Regions from separate parts of the Rhodococcus wratislaviensis genome, predicted to be linked through region 2. Evidence: riboswitches for the same ligand, from Rfam matches in the RefSeq annotation. Region 2 holds a riboswitch; each other region holds the start of a gene.
The links. Region 2 has a riboswitch for thiamine pyrophosphate ahead of thiC (phosphomethylpyrimidine synthase ThiC). Riboswitches for the same ligand answer to the same signal wherever they lie in the genome.
Positions count from the first base shown of each region.

Region 1 (2,257 bases), 3.3 Mb from region 2:
CGGCCGAGTCGGCGACGTTCGCCTTTGCCTGACGGCCGACCAGCTGGAGTGCGGAGTGGAAGCATGCCGCGTATCCGGCGGCGAACAGCTGCTCGGGGTTGGTGCCGTCGCCGGACCCACCCATCTCCGTGGGGATCGCGAGGTTCAGGTCGAGCCGGCCGTCGGATGTGCGGGCGTGGCCGTTGCGTCCTTCTCCGGTGGCGAGGGCTTCGGCTGTGTAGACGATCTTCATGGTTACTTCTCTCCTGTAGGGGTGTTGACGCTGTGGAGCGATTCGGTGAGCCGCGACAGGGTGTTTCGGAGGGCGACGAGTTCGTCGATGTCCATTCCCGTCGACTGGGCGAGTTCCGCGGGGATGGCCTCCGCGGCGGCGCGGAGGCCCGCACCCTTCTCGGTGAGGTGGATCCCGACGCGGCGCTCGTCGGCGGACGAGCGCCTGCGTTCGACCAGGCCCAGGGTTTCGAGCCGCTTGAGCAGTGGCGACAGCGTGCCGGTGTCGAGGTCGAGGGCGTCGCAGATCTCACGTACTCCGCGACCGTCCTGTTCCCAGAGAACCAGCAGCACGAGGTACTGCGGGTAGGTCACTCCCAGCGAGTCGAGCATCGACCGGTATCTCGCCGTCATCGCCCGGGAAGCCGAGTACAGCGCGAAGCACACCTGGCGGTCGAGGGCGAGGTTGTCGGTCACCACCGAATAGTTGCACACAACTAGGTTGTGCACAACCAAGAATCAAAAACGGTGATTGCGCTTACACTGTTGGCCAGTGACACGGGGTGCTGCCCGGCGACGAGCCGGACGGCTGAGAACACACCCGTCGAACCTGAACTGGGTAATGCCGGCGAAGGGATGTCGCGGAGACGGCCGTATGCGCTCATCCGATATCTCGTCGCCGACCGAACGGAAGGTGACAGCATGCAGCTCGACAAGCAGATCGTCCTGGTGACCGGCGGTGGACGGGGCCTCGGCGCCGCCATCGTGCGGTCGTTCGCGGCGCAGGACGCGCGGGTGATCGTGAACTACCGGAGCAGCCGGGAGGCGGCCGAGGAACTCGCGGCCTCCCTGGGCGCGGACCGTGCGGTCGCGCTCCGGGGCGACGTCACCGATGCCGGACAGGTGGCGGCGCTGTTCTCCGCGGCGGAGGAGCACTTCGGCTCCCCGGTGACCACGGTGATCAACAACGCGCTCGCCGACTTCTCCTTCAACGGCGACGCCCGCGACAAGGCGGACGTCATCACGTGGGATGCCTTCGACGCGCAGCTGCGTGGCAGCGTGAAGGCGACACTGCACACGACGCAGGCCGCGCTGCCGGGCATGCGTTCGCTCGGGTTCGGCCGGATCGTGAACATCGGCACCAACCTGTTCCAGAACCCGGTCGTCCCGTACCACGACTACACGGCAGCCAAGGCGGCGGCGCTGTCGCTGACCCGCACGCTCGCCTCCGACCTCGGTCCCGACGGCATCACCGTCAACATGGTCTCGGGCGGGCTGCTCCGCACCACCGACGCGAGCGCTGCCACTCCCGACGAGGTGTTCGACCTCATCGCGGCGAGCACCCCGCTGCAGCGGGTCACCACCCCCGACGAGTTCGCCGACGCGGTGCTGTTCTTCGCGTCCCCGTGGTCGCGTGCGGTGACCGGCCAGAACCTCGTCGTCGACGGCGGACTGGTCAAGGACTGACATGAGCGACGCCCGGCAACTGCACTTCAACGCGTTCCTCTACAGCTGCGGGCACCACGGCGCCGCGTGGCGGCACCCGTCGTCCCAGGTCGAGCGACTCTGCGACATCACCTACTACGAGGAGTTGGCGCAGACCGCGGAGCGGGGCTGCCTCGATGCGGTGTTCTTCGCGGACGGGCATTCGGTGCGCGACCCCGCGTCCGGAGGCATGTGGTTCCTCGAACCGCTCACCGCGCTGTCCGCGATGGCGCGGGCGACGGAGCGGGTCGGACTGGTGACGACGGTGTCCACCACGTTCTACACACCGTTCCACGCCGCCCGGATGCTGGCGTCGCTCGACCACATCAGCGGCGGCCGCGTCGGCTGGAACGTGGTGACGTCCATGTTCGACGCGGAGGCGCGCAATCACGGACTCGAGGAGATGCCTCCCCACGACGAGCGCTATTCGCGCGCCGCGGAATTCGTCGATGTGGCACTCGCTCTGTGGGATTCGTGGGAGCCCGATGCGCTCGTGCTCGACCGGGAGGGCATCTTCGCGGACCCGGCCAAGGTGAAGCCGGTCGAGCATCGGGGAAAGCAC
Region 1 is NZ_CP150488.1:7,890,470-7,892,726, reverse strand. It holds gene WKC72_RS36065 (organic hydroperoxide resistance protein) at 1-232, opposite strand, end outside; gene WKC72_RS36060 (MarR family winged helix-turn-helix transcriptional regulator) at 235-687, opposite strand; TPP riboswitch at 760-864, shown strand; gene WKC72_RS36055 (3-oxoacyl-ACP reductase) at 913-1,677, shown strand; gene WKC72_RS36050 (LLM class flavin-dependent oxidoreductase) at 1,679-2,257, shown strand, end outside.
Region 1: linked by a shared signal. The riboswitch ahead of WKC72_RS36055 (3-oxoacyl-ACP reductase) and the one ahead of thiC (phosphomethylpyrimidine synthase ThiC) in region 2 are both predicted to bind thiamine pyrophosphate.

Region 2 (2,257 bases):
AGCGGAGCCGCAGATGGCAAGAGCAGTGCTCTCGAAAGCGGGGCTACCCGGCAATCAGCACGTCGAGATGCTGCGGATTCAGCGCCAGGTAACGCTGGACATACGTGCAGATGGGACGGACCTTCCATCCTCGCCGACGTGCCGAGTCCAACGCCTCGCCCACGAGGAACGCGGCCAGTCCGCGCCCACCGAACTCTTCCTTGACGACCGTGTGCATGAATGCGACCACCTCGCCGGGCTTGGCGGTGAATCCGGGGATGTCGTCCTCGTCCCGATAGCCGAGGATGCCGACCAACTCGTCCCCCAGCCACAGATCGAATCGTTCGTGGGCAGGGTTGTCGAGCACGCGAGCATCAGCGGCCGCGATGTTCCCCGGCGACTCGGAACTGTTCGAAATGTGATCCATGCCACTCATGGAATCAGTAAGGCGGCATCCTCGCGAGCGGAATCGCCGCCCCCGCAACCGTTTCGTTGCCGACGAGTGCTCGATTCGTGCCCCGACCGCCGTCAGCCCTCCACCGGGACGACGAGGTCGCGGTACTCGGGGTGCGCCGAGACGAAGCGCTGCACGTACGTGCACACGGGCCGCACCTTCCAGCCGTACCCGCGGGCGAGGTCGAGGGAGCGACCCACCATGAGGGCGGCGAGTCCGCGGTGACCGAAGTCCTCCACGATCACCGTGTGCATGAACGAGACCACGGGTGCCTGCCGCCCCCGGCTCTTCGGGCCCGGCGGCCGGGCGGCCACCACTCCCACGCCGGCACCGGCGCCGGGCGGCGTGTCCGCGAGGTCGAAATACCCGAGGATGCCGACCAGGTCACCACTCAGTCGTAGCTCGAATCGGTTCTGATCGGCGTTGTCGATCACGTCCACAACCTGGGCGTCCGTCAGCATGGCTATCTCCTGGGGGTATGTGTCGTAATCGAAATGTGATGTTCATCACCCTTTATACCGATGCCGGGAACCGCTGTCCAAGTTTCACCCGAATGTTTACTCAGAGAGATCTCGGTTACAGTTTGCGGGACAACTACACATCCACGGGGGCTCGCACCAGCGGGCTGAGAGGACGGCTAGGGCCGTCGACCGTCGAACCTGTCCGGGTAATGCCGGCGTAGGGAGCATCATCGATGAGCACAAACGTATCTACAGCCACGTCCGTCACCACGGGACCGATCGAGGGCAGCACCAAGCAGTACCTGCTGTCGGGCGACGACGTCCGGGTGCCGGTCCGGCGCGTCCACCTCACCAACGGTGAGCACCTCGACGTGTACGACACGTCGGGTCCGTACACCGATGCGGACGCCACCATCGACCTGGAAGCGGGACTGCCGCATCTGCGCGCGCCGTGGATCGCCGACCGCGAAGGCACCCAACTCGACGCCGCCCGCGCCGGCGCCGTCACCCCCGAGATGCAGTATTGCGCTGCACGCGAGGGCGTTTCATCCGAAACCGTGCGCACCGAGGTCGCGGCGGGACGCGCCGTGATCCCCGCCAACCGCTGCCATCCCGAACTCGAGCCGATGATCATCGGCAAGGCTTTCGGGGTGAAGATCAACGCGAACATCGGCAACAGCGCGGTCACGTCGTCGATCGCGGAAGAGGTCGAGAAGATGGTGTGGGCGACGCGGTGGGGCGCGGACACCATCATGGACCTGTCCACCGGCAAGAACATCCACGAGACACGGGAATGGATTCTGCGTAATTCGCCTGTGCCCGTGGGAACGGTGCCGATCTATCAGGCGCTCGAGAAGGTCGGCGGCGACCCGACCGCGCTCACGTGGGAGATCTACCGCGACACCGTGATCGAACAGTGCGAGCAGGGCGTCGACTACATGACGGTCCACGCCGGTGTGCTGCTCCGCTACATTCCACTGACCGCGCGCCGCGTCACCGGCATCGTCTCCCGTGGTGGGTCGATCATGGCGGCCTGGTGCCTGGCCCACCACCGGGAGTCGTTCCTGTACACCCACTTCGACGAGCTGTGCGAGATCCTCCACCGCTACGACGTCACGTTCTCGCTCGGTGACGGTCTGCGCCCCGGCTCCATCGCGGACGCCAACGACGAGGCCCAGTTCGCGGAATTGCGCACCCTCGGCGAGCTCACGGGGATCGCGAAATCGCATGGGGTGCAGGTGATGATCGAAGGCCCTGGGCACGTGCCGATGCACAAGATCGTCGAGAACGTGCGCCTCGAGGAGGAGTTGTGCGAGGAGGCGCCGTTCTACACCCTCGGGCCGCTCGCCACCGACATCGCGCC
Region 2 is NZ_CP150488.1:2,677,555-2,679,811, reverse strand. It holds gene WKC72_RS12050 (GNAT family N-acetyltransferase) at 44-406, opposite strand; gene WKC72_RS12045 (GNAT family N-acetyltransferase) at 508-894, opposite strand; TPP riboswitch at 1,028-1,135, shown strand; gene thiC (phosphomethylpyrimidine synthase ThiC) at 1,128-2,257, shown strand, end outside.

Region 3 (2,257 bases), 600 kb from region 2:
GGGGTGCCCTGGTGCTCGGCCTCGATGCCCTCCCAGCCGAAGAACGACACGGTGAAGTCGGCGGTGCCGGAGTACACGGCCTCGTAGGCCGAGGTGCCGAGCGTGACCGTGGTGAATTCGCCCTTGCCGCCGTCGTTCCGGATGATCTGCTTCAGCGTCTCCTCGCCGTCCGGGTCCGCGAAGCCTGCGTAGATCTTGCCGTCCAGATCCCGGGGGCGGGTGATGTCGGCGCGATCGGCCTTCACCGCGATGCCCGTCGCCCAGTGCTGCAGCGGAGCCATCACCGACGTGGTCTGTGCGCCCGCGGCCTTCGAGAACGTCGCGGAACTCTGGAAGCTCACCCCGAACTCCGCGTTACCGGCGTCGACCAGGGTGTCGGGCGAGGTGTCGTTGTAGGGCAGCACCTGCACGTCGAGTCCGGCGTCCGCGAACCACCCTTCCTGCTGGGCGACGAACAGACCGGTGTGGTTGGTGTTCGGTGTCCAGTCGAGTGCGAACCGGATGGTGTCGCCGGACTGCGAGTCACCGGCGCAACCGGTGAGCAGCGAGAGAGCGGAGACCAGGACGACGGCTGCGGTGGCGGCGCGTTTGGTACGAGAGAAGAGTGTCACGACGCCGGCCATTCCTGCTTGTTGAGGGCGGTGTCCCAGAACATGAGTTCGTAGCGGCTGGCGATCACGAACGCCTCCGCCATCGCCTCGCGCTGGGCGTCGGTCGAGGCCTCGGCCGCGGCGTCCACGAGTTCGCGGGCCGTCGCGACGGCAGCGTGGAATTCCTCCGCGTCGTAGGTGGTCACCCACTGCGCGTAGGGGTGCGACGGGTCGGCGGAGAGCACCTCACGGGCGCTCGCCGCGAGCCGGTGCCCGACGTCGGCGTAGATCCAGAAGCAGGGCAGCACCGCGGCCGCGGCCACCGCGTACGGCTCGGTGGCGGCGACGGCCGTCAGGTAGGAGATGTACCCGAGGCAGGCAGGCGAATGCAGCGGCTCCACGTCCGACGCGGGAAGTCGCCCGCTCGTCAGCAGATTCTGGTGCAGCGTCGCCTCGACCGTGGCGGCCTCGGCCGCCGAGCCCGCCCAGAAGCCGGCCTCCACGGGGCCCGGCGCGTGCGCGGCCACCAGGGAGAGCGCCTTCGCGTACCCGGTCAGGTACAGGAAATCCTGCTCGATGTACGTGCGGAACACGTCCAGCGGCAGGGTTCCGTCGCCGAGGCGGCGCAGGAACTCGAGTTCGTCGATCGCCTCGCGCAGCACCTTGGTCCGGTCCCACAAGTGGTCCGTGAATCGGGCGTGCTGGCCTGCGCCGGCAGCGTCTTGGACAGAGCTATTCACAACGTTGACATCCCTTCGTCAGCATTACCTGAGCAGGTTCCCGGGTGTGTTCTCAGCCCCGCCCGTGCGGAGCACCCCGTGTCAGAACAAGCCGACCCTAGCACCGGCCGTGCCGCGGGCGGAAAGGCCCCGGGTCGGTGGACGGGCTCAGCCGGCGAGAAAAGCGGCCGCGCTCGGCGGGAGAGGTGCAGGGCCGCGCGTGTAGATCTCCGCGGGCCGGCCGGTCCCGACGACGGCCATGTCGCCGGTGTTGTCGAGGGCAGGCATCATGTGCCGCCGGAACGAGTCCTTCGGCAGGGGACGTCCGAACACCACCTCGTAGACCCGGCGGAGTTCGAGCACCGTGAACGTGTCGCCGGCCAGGCCGGACGGGTCGACGGACCGCGCGTACCGCTCTCGCAGGTCGGCGACGGCGAGGGCGACGACGTCCGCGTGGTCGAACGCCAGCTCCTGCGTCACCCGGTCGTCGTCGACGGTGATCAACAGGGTGTCGCGGGGGAGCGCCGTGCGGGGCAGCGCGGCCCCGTGCGTCATCGACAGCACCCACCCGCGGTCGTCGCGGCCGGGATCGTCGAGCATCGCCAGCTGATGGAATTCGGTGCCACTCAGGCCGGCCTTGATGCGCAGGCACCGCTCGGCGGCGTCCTGCAGTCGTTCACCCTCGTGGAGGAAGGTGCCGGGGAGTGCGAGCTCGCCCGTACGGCGCGGAACCACAAGGACTTTCAATTCCGTGCCGTCGACGGTGAGGACGGCGACGTCGACCGCCACCGACGGGCGCGGATAGTCGAGGAGGCTCTTGCCCTCGGAATCGGTCCATGCGGCCACGCAGGAATGTTAGCGCACGGTTGATCTATATCTGTTCGATCGGTCCTGCCTGCTCATCGTTGGTAGTTTGACGAGAGATTCCCGGCACGAGCTGCGTGAGGA
Region 3 is NZ_CP150488.1:3,279,696-3,281,952, forward strand. It holds gene WKC72_RS14955 (ABC transporter substrate-binding protein) at 1-623, opposite strand, end outside; gene WKC72_RS14960 (TenA family protein) at 608-1,330, opposite strand; TPP riboswitch at 1,324-1,419, opposite strand; gene WKC72_RS14965 (NUDIX domain-containing protein) at 1,478-2,155, opposite strand.
Region 3: linked by a shared signal. The riboswitch ahead of WKC72_RS14960 (TenA family protein) and the one ahead of thiC (phosphomethylpyrimidine synthase ThiC) in region 2 are both predicted to bind thiamine pyrophosphate.